Regions from separate parts of the Arhodomonas sp. KWT genome, predicted to be linked through region 2. Evidence: predicted binding sites of a transcription regulator. Region 2 holds the regulator's gene; the other holds the start of a gene.

Region 1 (4,641 bases), on a different contig from region 2:
TCGTAGAGCAACGGCGGGTCGGCCTGCCCGTTCACGGTGAACGCCGGTGCCTCCCAGTGTGCCGAGACGACCACCACCGCCTGGGGGCGCGGGCCGACGTGCCGGGGTACGGCGCGAAGCCAGTCGGCCATGCGGTGCCAGGTGTCGGCGGGGTCCCAGTCCATGAAGAAGCACGGGCCCGCCCCGTGGGGGATGAACAGTGTCGGTAGTGTCGGTGCGCTCATGGTTGTCACTCCGCAGTCTCAGGGGGGCGGGCCGGAGCGGGGACGGTGTCGGTCCGGGGGGCACGGGGGCTCCGGTTCGATTGCGCGTGCAGTGCGCTGGATTCGGGAGACAGCATGCCGTAGTTTCCATATTTTGGTAAGACGGCATTAATGGAACTTATGGTTGAAGAATCAGAAACCATTGGCGGGGCCGTCGAGGACCTGAGGGCGTTCTGCGCCGTTGCGGATCTCGGCACCGTCTCCGCCGCGGCGCAGCGGCTCGGCGAGACCAAGGGGGGTGTGAGCCGGCGGCTGTCGCGCCTGGAACGGCGCCTGGGCGTCGCGCTGCTGGCGCGTACGCCCCGCGCGGTGTCGCTCACCGAGGAGGGGCGGGTGTTCTTCGCGCGTACCCGGGAGGCCCTGGGACTGCTGGACGATGCCGCGGAGACGGCACGGGCCTCGCGTTCGGTACCGGACGGCCACCTGCGTGTCACCGCGCCGGTGGATCTGGGCATGGATGTGCTGCCGCCGCTGGTGACCGGGTTTCGCGCGGCCTATCCCCAGATCACCGTGGAGCTGGTGCTCACCGACACGGCGCTGGACCTCGCCGCCAACCGCATCGACCTCGCCCTGCGGGCGACCCCCGGGGCTTTGCCGGACTCCGGCTACCGGGCGTCCACCCTGCTGTCTTTCGCCATCGCGCTCTATGCCTCGCCCGCGTACCTGGACGCCCACGGGGTGCCGGACACGCCCGCCGCGCTTGCGGATCACGAGTGGGTGGTATCCCGGGAGCTCACGGGGGCGGCCAGGCTCACGCTCACCGACCGGCGCAACCGCCCGGTAACGGTGATTGTCCGGCCCGGGGTCCGCACGACGGACTACGCCAGTGTCCACCGCATCGCTGCTGCCGGGGGAGGGATCGCACCGCTGCCCGAGCCAGTCGCCCGGCGGTCGCTGGAGGAGGGGCACCTGGTCCGGGTGCTGCCCGAATGGCAGTGTGCCAGCGGCACGCTGTACGCGGTCAGCCTGCGCGGCAGCGAGGCGCCGGCGCGGGTGCGTGCCTTCCGGGCCTACCTGCGCCAGGCCCTGGCGCCTGCCCGGCCGAGGGACCACTGAACGGCATCCCTGTCTGTTGTCGACCCCGAAGCAGGAGTCGACGAATGGTAAAGATTTGGAGGATCTGGTCGATTACTTTACCAGCCTCCCACCCGCGAGGGGCTGTGCGCGGGCGGCCGGGGAGCAGGTTTGAAACAGACGGGGAAATGCATGTCCATCGCACGTAAGCTGGTGCTCGCCTTTGGTGGCACGATCATCGTCGCCGTCGTGGCGATGGTCTTCATCGCGGTCGAGGCCGCGCGTGACAATGCCGTCTCGGGCTTCACCGAAGGGAGCCTGCGTGAGATCCGCCAGGTCGACGGTGTGATAACCGGGTTTTTCGACCAGATTTCCCGGAATACGGCGTATATGGCCAGCCACCCGGCAGTACGCAGGGCGGATTCCGGGGTGACCTCCTATCTCGACACGTCCCGGGAGATGTCGATGACGCCGGAAGACAACGGGGACGTGGAGGCCGAGATATTCGGCGCATACGATCGTTTCGCTTCCGCCCATCCGGAGCTGGCCTACGTCTACATGGCGACCGAGGAAGGTGGTTACGTTCAGTGGCCGAAGGGTCGGATCGGGGCGGGGTACGATCCGCGTGAACGTCCCTGGTACGGCGCGGCAAAGGCGTCGCCGAATGAGACGGTCATGACCGACGCGTACTATTTCAGCACCGACGACGTTGCCATCGTGAGTTTTGAGCACACGATCCGCGACGGGCGGGGCGAGGTGATAGGCGTGCAGGGCATGGACGTGTCGCTGGAGACGCTGACCGAGCGCGTCGCGGATATCGAGTTCGGTGACGAAGGCTACCTGATGCTGGTCGAGGATACCGGCACCGTGCTGGTCGACCCCAGTAATCCCGATCACAACTTCCACAACCTCGGTGAGCTCGAAGGCGGTGATTACGCCCGGCTGGCGGAACGCGATGAAGGGTCCGTGGCCTTGCAGATCGGGGGCAAGGCGTACCAGGCCAGTATTTATACGTCGCCCGGGCTCGGCTGGAAGTTCATCGGCCTGATCCCGCGCTCGGAGATGATGGCGGCGGCCAACCGGGTGACCATTCAGATGGCGGCCGTCGGTGTTGCCGTGATTGTCGTCGCCATATTCGTGGCATTGCTGATCGCCCGTTATCTCACGCGCCCGATCGTCAGCGTTACCGAGAAAATGCGTGACATTGCGGAGGGTGAGGGGGATCTCACGCAGCGTCTTCCTGTGCATGGCAGGGACGAGATGACGGACCTCGCCGAGCAGTTCAATGCCTTCGTCGACAAGGTCCGGCGTGCCATCTCCGAGGTCAGCGGTACTACCCAGCAGCTTGCCTCGTCTGCCGAAGAGCTCAACCAGGTCGCTGCCCAGACCCAGGACGTGGTACGACAGCAGAGCAACGAAACGGACCAGATCGCCTCGGCGATCAACGAGATGACGGCGACCGTGCAGGAGATATCCCGCAACTCCGGCGAGGTCGAGACGTCTGCCTCCCAGGCGGACGAAAGGGCGCGTGACGGCAACCGCATCGTCGCCGAGAACCGGGATTCGATGGATACGCTCGCCACCGATATCCAGCGTACCAGCGAGGCGGTGGCGAAGGTCGAGGCCCGCAGCCAGGAGATCCGTACTGTGCTCGATGTCATCTACGAGGTGACCGAACAGACCAATCTCCTGGCGCTGAATGCTGCGATCGAGGCGGCCCGGGCGGGCGAGCAGGGGCGCGGCTTTGCGGTGGTCGCCGAGGAGGTGCGGGCGCTGGCCAAACGCAGCAACGAGTCCGCCGTGCAGATCCGCGAGATCATCGATGGCTTGACCACGGACACGGCGGCCGCCGTGGAGATCATGGACCGTTCCCGGGAACGCTCGGTGCGCAATCAGGAACGGGCAAACGAGGCGGGTGAAGCCCTGCGGGCCATCGAGGAGGCGGTCGCCGGGATCCACGGCCAGATCACCCAGGTCGCCACGGCGGCGGAGGAGCAGAGCCAGGTGGCCGAGGAGATCAACCGCAATATCGCCCAGATCGTCGAGGCCGCCGGAAGCAGCTCCGAAGGCATGGATCAGACGCGTACCGCCAGCGACGAACTCGCGCGACTCGGCGAGACGCTGCGCGAGGTCGTCGGGCGCTTCAGGGTCTGAGCACAGCCGGCCCTGCCGGGGTCCGGGTGGCCGTGCGCCACCGCCACGCTGTACGCGCTCCGTCGCCGCGGTGGCGGGCCACTGGGGCGCGGCCTGCCCGCCTCATGCCCCGGCCGAGGGCCGGCGTCAGCGGGCGGTGGCCCCGGGCCGGTGCACCCCGGCCGTGCGCGGCGCCCGCTCGGGGAACTCGGAGGTTGCCGCGCCGGCGCCCAGTACGGCCTCGGCCTGCTCGTAACGGGTCTCCCGGTAGCCCTTGACGTTGTCCAGCTGCATGAGCCGCCGGCGGCGCTCGTCCACGGCCAGGCGGGGCACGGCCTCCAGCAGTTCCTCCCGGATTTGCCGGGCGATGGCGTTCTCGCGCCGGTGCCACCGGGGCAGGACGCGGCGCAGCACGCGCAGGTGACGCATGGTGCGCAGCATCCAGTCCCGCGGGTTCAGATCGAATTCGATCCTGCGGCCGGCGACGTCGAAGCTCGGACGGTTGATGTGCCCCACCTCCACGCTGCGGCCGAGGTGGCCGTAGCGCCGGCGGGCGCGCTCGCGCTCCAGCGGCGAGACCAGCAGGTGCGAGACGAACACCTCGTCCTTGATGAAGTAGGTCCTGGCGAGGGCCCGCAGCGCGATACGCTGGTGTGCCGCGTCCGGGTACAGCCCGGGCAGTCGCGCGGCGTCGGCGAGGAAGTCGTCGAGGCGGGCACCGCGGTCGTAGACCAGCAGATCGTGGACATACTGGCCGAGGTGTTCGCGCTCGATCTCCGGCAGGCGTGCGGCGAGGCTGTCGGTCGCCCGCTCGAGGGCGTTCGCGAGCCGTCCGCTGCGCTCCCAGGGCGCGGTGCCGTCGCGCAGGCTCGCGTGAAGGGGGGCCAGCGGGTCCTCGTGTGCCGCCGTCTCGCCGAAGGTCCGGGCGATCGCCTCCGCACCCTCGACGACGAATCGCCGGCCCAGGGTGAACGCCCGCCAGTTCGCGTCGAACTCGCTTGCCGGCACCGCGCGGGCGAAGGCCTCGCGGAGGTTGTGCAGGGTGAACGGCATGCCCCCCTGCTGGTAGGCAACGCCCAGCAGCATGGCCGAGGCATAGACGTTGCGGCCGAGCAGGCGGTGGGTCAGTGCACGGGCGCCGGCGAGGTGGGCGCGCTCGCCGAGCGCCTCACGAAGCCGGCCGCGGATGTCGGCGGCGGTCGGCGCGGGCGCGTCCTCGCCGCGGTCGAGC
Region 2 (9,457 bases):
GGGAGTCATGGAACCGTCTTTCGCGATACAGCTCGGCAAGGAGGCGCTCACCGTCGCCATCCTCATCGCCGCCCCCATACTGCTCTCGGCGCTTGCCGCCGGCCTGATCATCGGCATGTTCCAGGCGGCGACCCAGATCAACGAGCAGACCCTGTCGTTCGTGCCCAAGCTCGCGGTGCTGGCGCTCACGCTGTTCATCGCCTCGCCGTGGATGCTCAACGTGCTCATGGACTTCACCGAGGGGCTGTTCCGCAACATCCCGCAGTTCATCCGGTGAACCTCGAGGCGGCGCAGATCACCGCCTGGCTCGGCCAGTTCCTCTGGCCGCTGGTGCGTGTCGGCGCGATGATGCTGGTCGCGCCGGTGTTCTCCAACGCGGCGGTGCCGATGCGCATCCGTGTGCTCCTGGGCGTGGCACTGACGGTGGCGGTGATGCCGGCGGCCGGCGGTGCGCCGGCGCTGGATCCGCTTTCGGCCGCCGCGGTGGTGCTCGCTGCCCAGCAGGTGATTATCGGCGCGGCCATGGGGCTGCTGGTGGCGATGGCGTTCCAGACCGTGGTGGTGGCGGGCGAGAGCATCTCGCTGACCATGGGGCTCGGTTTCGCGACCATGGTCGACCCGCAGTCCGGGGTGCCCGTGCCCGTGCTCTCGCAATTCCTGCTGGTGATCCTCACACTGCTGTTTCTCGCCTTCGGCGGCCATCTGGTGCTCATTCAGCTGGTCGCGGAGAGCTTCCGGCTGCTGCCACTGGATGCCGGCGGCCTGGCCGCCGAGGATTTCCACACGGTGGTGGCATTCGCCTCGACCATGTTCTCGGGGGCCGTGCTGTTGGCCCTGCCCGCAATGGCGGCGCTGCTGATGATCAACATGATCATCGGCGTGATGACCCGCGTCGCTCCGCAGATGAACATCTTCTCGGTGGGCTTCCCCATCACCATGCTCTCCGGGTTCGTCATCCTGCTCACCCTCGTGCTCCCCTCGATGCCCCAGCGCATGTCAGCCATCTGGCGCCAGGCCTTCGACACCATCCGCCAGATTCTCGGCGCCTGACCCCCCCCCCGTCCGCCGCCGGCGGGTGTAAGCACGTTGTCCGTGCACTGGTACGAAACCTGCTTGCCCGGTACCGGGACGGTACGTATCGCGAGGCGGGGATGGCCGAGGAAACCCCGGACGGGCAGGAAAAAACCGAAGAGCCGACCGAAAAGCGGCGGCGGGACGCAAAGGAAAAGGGTCAGGTCCCGCGATCGCGGGAGCTGAGCACCACCCTCGCCATGCTCGCCGCCGCGGTGGGGCTGCTAGGGCTCGGCGGCTATATGGCCGATGGCCTGGACGCGCTGCTGCGCGGCAACCTCGCCGTCGACCGCGCCGCCGCCTTCGACCCGAATGCTCCCGTGCGCATGTTCGAGGAGGCGATCATCCAGGGCATCCTCGTGGTGGCGCCGTTCGCGCTGATCATGCTCGCGGTCAACCTGGTGGCGCCGGTGGCGCTGGGTGGCTGGTCGTTCAGCGGCAAGGCGCTGGCGCCGAAGCTCGAGAAGATCAGTCCCCTCAAGGGATTCAAGCGGATATTCGGCGTCAATGGCCTGGTGGAGCTCGGCAAGGCGCTGGCCAAGATCACGGTGGTGGGGACAGTGGGGGTGGTGATGCTGAAGGTCCAGCTCCGCGACTTCCAGGCGCTCACGGGCATGCCGCTGGCCGCGGGCGCGGCGCAGGCGGCCGACCTGTTCTTCGGCACCTTCCTCGTTCTCTCCGTCTCGCTGATCCTCATCGCGGCGGTGGATATCCCCTACCAGATCTGGGACCACACCAAGAAGCTGCGCATGACCAAGCAGGAGGTCAAGGACGAGTTCAAGGACACCGAGGGCAAGCCCGAGGTCAAGGGCCGTATCCGCCAGCTCCAGCAGGAGCTGGCCCGGGGACGGATGATGGAGGCGGTGCCCGAGGCGGACGTGGTGGTCACCAACCCCACCCATTTCGCGGTGGCGCTGCGTTACGACGGCGCGAACATGCGCGCGCCGCGGGTGGTCGCCAAGGGGGGTGACCAGCTCGCCCGGCGCATCCGCGAGCTCGCCGGCGAGCACCGGGTGCCGCTGTTCGAGGCGCCGCAGCTCGCACGGGCGCTCTATCACACCACGGACATAGACGACGAGATCCCGGCGGGCCTCTACCTGGCGGTGGCCCAGGTGCTCGCCTACATCTTCCGGCTGCGGCGGGGTACGGCGGGCGGGCCGCCCCCGGCGCCGGAGGTCCCCGAGGAATTCAGGCAGTACGCGCGGCGCGGCGCGGCACAGGAGTAAGGCACGGACATGGCGGCGGTAATCTCTCGCAACTGGCGGCGCTTCGGGGTCACCGGGCTCGGCACGCCGGCACTGCTCATCGCGCTGCTGGCGATGATGGTGGTGCCCCTGCCGCCGCTGGCGCTGGACCTGTTGTTCACCTTCAACATCGTGTTGAGCCTGGTGATCCTGCTGGTGACGGTCTACAGCCATCGCCCGCTGGACTTCGCGGCGTTCCCCACGGTGCTGCTGGTGGCGACGCTGCTGCGTCTGGCCCTCAACGTCGCCTCCACCCGGGTGGTGCTGATCGAAGGGCACACCGGTCCGGGCGCGGCGGGCAACGTGATCGAGTCCTTCGGCTCGTTCGTCATCGGCGGCAACTACGCGGTGGGCCTGGTGGTCTTCGCGATCCTGGTGATCATCAACTTCGTGGTGGTGACCAAGGGTGCCGGGCGCGTCTCCGAGGTCAGCGCGCGCTTCACCCTGGACGCGCTGCCCGGCAAGCAGATGGCCATCGACGCCGACCTCAACGCCGGCATCATCGACCAGCAGCAGGCGAAGGAGCGGCGCGAGGACGTCGCCCAGGAGGCGGACTTCTACGGCTCCATGGACGGCGCCAGCAAGTTCGTGCGCGGCGACGCCATCGCCGGCATCCTGATCCTGTTCATCAACATCATCGGCGGCCTGGCGGTGGGCGTGCTCCAGCACGATATGCCGGCGGGCCAGGCGATGCAGAACTACACCCTGCTCACCATCGGCGACGGCCTGGTCGCGCAGATCCCGTCACTGGTGCTCTCCACGGCCACGGCCATCCTCGTCACCCGCGTGTCGTCGTCCCAGGACATGGCCGGCGCCGTGCTCTCGCAGCTGTTCAGTAACCGCCGCGTGCTGCTGATCAGCGGCGGCATCGTCGCCTCAATCGGCCTGATCCCGGGCATGCCGAACCTCACCTTCCTGCTCCTCGGCGGTCTGTGCCTGGGGGGGGCCTGGTGGCAGAAGCGCCGGGAGGAGGAGACCGCGGCGGCGGAGACACCGGCGCCGGCGGGTCAGGAGGCGGAGGCGTCGCGGCCGGAGCAGCGCGAGCTCACCTGGGAGGACGTGCCGCCGGTGGATACCGTCGGTCTGGAGGTGGGCTACGGGCTGATCCCGCTGGTGGACCGTAACCAGGACGGCCAGCTGCTCACCCGGATCAAGGGTGTGCGCAAGAAGGTTTCCCAGGACCTCGGCTTTCTGGTGCCGTCGGTGCACATCCGTGACAACCTCGATCTTGCCCCGAACGCCTACCGGATCAGCGTCCTGGGGGTGCCCGTGGGCGAGGCCGAGGTCCAGCCCGGCCGGGAGCTGGCGATCAATCCGGGGACCGTGTCCGGTCGGCTAGACGGTGCGCCGACGCGGGATCCCGCCTTCGGCCTGGAGGCGGTCTGGATCGACGCCAATCAGCGCGACTATGCCCAGAGCCTGGGCTACACCGTGGTTGACAGCAGCACCGTGGTTGCCACCCATCTCAGCCAGGTCGTCCAGGACAACGCCCACCAGCTGCTCGGCCACGACGAGACCCAGAAGCTGCTGGACATGCTCGCGCGCCAGCAGCCCAAGCTGGTCGAGGAGCTGGTTCCGACCACCCTGTCGCTGTCGGTGGTCACCAAGGTCCTCCAGAACCTGCTCTCGGAGCGGGTGCCGCTGCGGGATATGCGCTCCATCGTCGAGACCCTGGCGGAGCACGGCCCGCGGGTTCAGGACCCGCAGCAGCTCACGCAGATCGTGCGCGAGGCCCTGGGCCGGATGATCGTCCAGGGGATCTCCGGCATCAACGGCGAGCTGCCGGTGATTACGCTGGAGCCACAGCTGGAACAGTTGTTGCAAGACACTATCCAGGGGGTATCCGAGGGGGCCGCCGGCTTCGAGCCGGGGCTCGCCGAGCGTCTGCAGCGCTCGCTGACCCAGAGTGCCCGGCGCCAGGAGATGAGCGGTCAGCCCGCGGTGCTGCTCACCTCGCCGGGACTCAGGAGCTGGCTCTACCGGCTCACGCGGCACGCGAGTCCCGGACTGCACGTGCTTTCCTACAACGAGATACCCGACGAACGGGAGGTCCGGGTCGTCGCCACGGTGGGACAGCAGGAGGTCTCGCAGGCGGGCTGACCCGGTTTGACGGCCCTAGTGGAGCGGCAGCATGAAGATCAAGCGCGTATTCGCCGAGGACATGCGTTCAGCCATGCGTCAGGTGCGCGAGTCGCACGGCGCGGATGCGGTCATCCTCTCCTCGCGACGGGTGGAGGGGGGCGTCGAGGTGATCTCGGCGGTGGACTATGACGAGCAGGCGGTGCGCGAGGCCGTCGCCCGCGAGGAGCGCCGGACCGCGCGGCATGCCGGTGGGGCCGGCGAGATCACCGGCGGCGGGGCGGACGGATTCGAGCGGCTGCTCGCCCGCGCCGACGCCGATGCAGCGGCCCGGGAGGACACGGCTCCGGCCGGGGGTTTCTCGGTGACGGTGGGGGATGACGGGGACGAGGGCCCGGCGGGTGACGATAAACCGGCGCCGACGCGACGGCGCGACGGCGCACCGTCGCTCGCGTTGGACTACGAGCGTTTCGCCGGCGGTGACGATAGCGGCGACGACGACGACCCCGAGCCCGCGGGCACCCGCCGGACGCGCTCGGCGAGCAACCGCATCGAGTGGACCCAGGAGCCAGCCATGCAGGCCATGCGCGAGGAGCTGCGCACCCTGCGCTCGCTGTTCGAGAACCAGCTCACGCTCATGGAGTGGCAGCAGATGGGCCGTGCCACGCCCGCCCGGGCGACGCTGATGCGCCGGCTGCACGGCATGGGGTTCGGCCCGGACGTCTGCCGCGGCCTCGCCGACGCGGTTACCAGCCGTGAGGACCCGGATCACGCCTGGCGTGAGGCCATGTCCCTGGTCACCGAGCACGTGGCCACCAGCGACGACGAAATCATCGAGCGGGGCGGGGCGGTGGCCGTCGTCGGCCCCACCGGGGTGGGCAAGACCACCACTGTCGCCAAGCTGGCGGCCCGCTTTACCCTGCGCCACGGTCGCAACCAGGTGGCGCTGGTGACCACGGACAACTTCCGCATCGGCGGCCAGGAGCAGCTGCGCAACTTCGCGCGGATCCTCGGTGTGCCGGTTCATGCCGCGGCCGACGGCGAGGAGCTCGCCGAGCTGCTCGACGATTTCTCCGACCGGCGCCTGGTGCTCATCGACACCGCCGGGATGAGCCAGCGCGACATGCGCCTCGCCGAGCAGATGCGCGCGCTCAAGGACGGCGCCCATCGGATCCGGCCGTACCTGGTGCTGTCGGCGAACACCCAGCTGCCGACCCTGATGGAGACCCTGCGCGCATTTCGCGCCGTGGGCCCGGTGGGGTGTATCCTGAGCAAGGTCGACGAGGCTGCGAGTCTGGGCGGGGTGCTCACGGCGGTGATGCGTGGCCGGCTGCCGATTGCGTACGTGGCCGACGGTCAGCGCGTGCCCGAGGATCTGCGCCCGGCGCGGGCGGATGCGCTGGTCGGCGAGGCGGAGGCCCTCGCGGCGGATAGCGACGGTGAGAACGAGGACGACGAGTCCCTGGCGGTGGCCTTCGCGGGCAGCCTGGCACGGCAGGGCTGAGGGGCATGGATCAGGCAGCGGGATTGAGACGAATGAGCGAGCCGAAGCCGGTCAAGGTGGTCGCGGTGGCCAGCGGCAAGGGGGGCGTGGGCAAGACCAACGTATCCGTGAATCTGGCGAGCGCCCTGGCGCGGGAGGGGCGTGGCGTGATGCTCTTCGATGCCGATCTCGGCCTCGCCAACGTGGACGTGCTCCTGGGGCTCTCGCCCAAGCGTAATCTCGCCCATGTGCTGGATGGCGAGGCCGGGCTGGAGGAGGTCCTGCTCGAGGGACCGGAGGGCATTCACATCGTTCCCGCCTCCTCGGGAACCCAGCGCATGGCCGAGCTCTCCGGCGCCGAGCACGCGGGCCTGATCCGCAGCTTCAGCGAGCTCGCCGTTGACCTTGATTACCTGTTCGTCGATACCGCCGCCGGCATCTCCGACTCGGTGATGAGCTTCGCCCGCGCCGCGCGGGAGGTCCTGGTGGTGGTCTGCGACGAGCCGTCCTCGCTCACCGATGCCTACGCGCTGATCAAGGTGCTCAACCGCGACCACGGCGTGCAGCGTTTCCACATGGTCGCCAACCGTGTCCCGGGGCCGCGGGAGGGCCAGAATCTCTACGGCAAGCTCGCGCGCGTGCTCGACCGCTTCCTGGACGTGACCTTGGAATACCTCGGCGCCGTCCCCGAGGACGATCGCCTGCGTGCCGCGGTTCAGCGCCAGCGCGCGGTGGTCTCGATGTATCCCTCCTGCCCGTCGGCCCGGGCCTTCCAGGCGCTGGCGGCGCGCCTCGAACAGTGGCCGCTGCCGAGCCGCGCCGACGGCCAGCTGGAGTTCTTCGTCGAGCGTGTCATACGCTATGGCAGTCGCGTCCGGGAGGTCTCCGAATGAATGGACATGCGCTCTACGAGGCGGTCCAGCGGGGGAGCAGCGACGACCTGCTGGTGGCGAACGCCCCGCTGGTGCGACGCATCGCTCACCACCTGGCGAGCCGACTGCCTCCGAGCGTGCAGATCGAGGACCTCATCCAGGCGGGCATGGTCGGCCTGCTGGAGGCGGCGCGGCAGTTCGACGCCAGCCAGGGCGCCTCGTTCCAGACCTATGCCGGCATCCGCATCCGCGGTGCCATGCTCGATGAGATCCGGCGCCTCGACTGGACACCGCGTTCCGTGCACCGCCGCTCCCGGGAGGCCGCCGAAGCCATCCACGTCCTGGAGAACGAGCTCGGCCGTGAGCCCCGGGACGCCGAGGTCGCCGCCAGGCTGGGCGTGAGTGTCGACGACTACCACGGTATGCTCGCCGACGCCTCGAGCGCGCACCTGTTCAGCATGGACCAGACGGATCCGCAGACCGGCGAGACCCACGACCCCGCCGGGGATGGCCCGTCACCGCAGGACGTGCTGACCGACGGTCACTTCCGCGCCGACCTTGCCGAGGCCATCCGCGGCCTCAGTGAACGCGACCAGCTGGTGATGCAGCTCTACTATGACGAGGAACTCAATCTGCGCGAGATCGGCGAGGTCCTCGGGGTGAGCGAGTCACGTGTCAGCCAGATTCGTGGCAAGATAATGCTAAAGCTCAAGGCCTCCCTTGCCGATTGGTTGGATGGATAGACACCGATCGGGGCGCCCCCGCGACGGGGGCGTGCACACCGCCGCCGGCGGTGAGGCCTCACAATAACTCGCGTTTCCACTCAGGGGGATCGGCGTGGCACTGGACAAGCACATGAAAATCCTCGTGGTGGACGATTTTTCCACCATGCGGCGCATTATCCGTAATCTTCTGCGGGATCTCGGCTTCGACAACATCTCGGAGGCCGACGACGGCAACACCGCGCTGCCCATACTCAAGCGTGGCGGTTTCGACCTGCTCATCACGGACTGGAACATGCCGGGCATGACCGGTATGGACCTGCTCAAGAACGTCCGTGCCGATGAGGAACTGGCCGAGCTGCCCATCCTGATGGTCACCGCCGAGGCCAAGCGCGAGCAGATCATCGCGGCGGCCCAGGCGGGCGTGAACGGCTATATCGTCAAGCCCTTCACCGCCGTGACGCTCAAGGAGAAGATCGAGAAGATCTTCGAGCGCATCAATGCGGGGGGTTAGGCGATGAGCGACAGCCAGCGCAGCCAGGAATATCTCGCGCTAGCACGCACGCTCATCGAACGTGTCGAGGCCGGCGACGACCCGGGCATGCAGGAGACCGTCGATGAGCTAACGCGACTGCGTGAGAGCGAGCTCTTCCAGGAGATCGGCCAGCTTACCCGCGAGCTCCACGAGGCCCTCAAGTCCTTTCGCGTGGACAGCCGCCTCACCGATATCGCCGCGAGCGAGATCCCCGATGCCCGGGAGCGGCTCAACCATGTCATCGAGGTGACCTCCCGTGCCGCCCACCGCACGCTGGAGGCCGTCGAGACCAGCCTGCCGCTGGCCGACGAGGTCGCTGCCCGGGCCGGGACGCTCCACGAGCGGTGGCAGCAGTTCCGCCGGCGTGAGCTGAGCGCCGACGATTTCCGGGGCCTCAGCCACGACATCGAGGCCTTCCTGGCCGCCGCCGCAGACAACGGCAAGACACTCCACAACGCGCTTTCCGAAGCGTTGATGGCGCAGGATTACCAGGACATCACCGGCCAGATCATCCGCCGCGTCATCACCCTGGTTCAGGAGGTCGAGGACGGCCTGGTCGAGCTCGTGCGCATTTCCGGGGCGCGGATCGCTGAAGAAAAGCCGCGTGCTGCCGATAAGGCGGATGAACGTGCGGAGCAGCAGCTCAGTGGACCTGCGGTCCCGGGCCAGGACGACGACGATGTCGTATCGGGCCAGGACGACGTCGACGACCTGCTCTCCAGCCTCGGCTTCTGAGGGAGACACGCATGGCTATCGATCCGCAGGACGACATCGTCCAGGACTTTCTGGTGGAGTCCCGGGAGATCCTCGAGGGACTCGGCGAGCAGCTCGTCTCGCTGGAGCAGGCGCCGGAGGACCGCGACCTCCTCAATTCGGTGTTCCGCGGCTTTCATACCATCAAGGGCGGTGCCGGATTCCTCGGCCTCGACGAGCTCGTCGACGTCTGCCATCAGACCGAGGACATCTTCAATCTCCTGCGCCAGGGCGAGAAGCAGATGAGCCCGGAGCTCATGGACGACGTGCCCCAGGCCCTGGACGTGGTCAATGGCATGTTCGACCGCATCGAGGACGCCCAGGATCTCGAACCCGCGCCGGGGGGCCTGCTGCAGGCGCTGCGCAGTCATAACCAGCCGGACGACAATGCCGGCGGTGCAGCCACGTCCGCCTCGGACGGGGCGTCGGCAGGCGAGGGCACGGGTGGAACGACGGCCGCGCCCTCCGGCGCCGCCGCACCTGGCGGTCAGGAGGCCGCGTCCGGGGATATCAGCGACCAGGAGTTCGAGGCGCTGCTCGATGCCCTCGATGGTGAAGGGGTCGGAGACGGCGGTTCAGCCGCGGCGAAGGACACTGCCGTGGAAGGCGCGGGCGCGGGCGCGAGCGCGGGTGCGGGGGCCGCCGCCGGTGACGAGATCACCGACGACGAGTTCGAACGCCTGCTCGACGACCTCCAT

The links. The regulator FliA, encoded in region 2, starts transcription of late flagellar genes. The targets are predictions, from matches to a motif close to GCTAAAGTTNNNNNNNNNNCNGCCGATA.
Region 1: G7A99_RS05825 (methyl-accepting chemotaxis protein) is a predicted target of FliA. The motif match lies at 1,366-1,393, and genes of this name have one in related genera.

What each region holds. Positions count from the first base shown of each region.
Region 1 covers NZ_WNXE01000019.1:22,429-27,069, forward strand. The annotation lists partial or broken gene G7A99_RS05815 (class III extradiol ring-cleavage dioxygenase) at 1-224, opposite strand, end outside; gene G7A99_RS05820 (LysR substrate-binding domain-containing protein) at 375-1,319, shown strand; gene G7A99_RS05825 (methyl-accepting chemotaxis protein) at 1,470-3,431, shown strand; partial or broken gene G7A99_RS25225 (hypothetical protein) at 3,558-4,641, opposite strand, start outside.
Region 2 covers NZ_WNXE01000001.1:43,371-52,827, forward strand. The annotation lists gene fliQ (flagellar biosynthesis protein FliQ) at 8-277, shown strand; gene fliR (flagellar biosynthetic protein FliR) at 274-1,050, shown strand; gene flhB (flagellar biosynthesis protein FlhB) at 1,152-2,297, shown strand; gene flhA (flagellar biosynthesis protein FlhA) at 2,307-4,415, shown strand; gene flhF (flagellar biosynthesis protein FlhF) at 4,447-5,898, shown strand; gene G7A99_RS00255 (MinD/ParA family protein) at 5,931-6,770, shown strand; gene G7A99_RS00260 (RNA polymerase sigma factor FliA) at 6,767-7,492, shown strand; gene cheY (chemotaxis response regulator CheY) at 7,593-7,985, shown strand; gene G7A99_RS00270 (protein phosphatase CheZ) at 7,989-8,741, shown strand; gene G7A99_RS00275 (chemotaxis protein CheA) at 8,753-9,457, shown strand, end outside.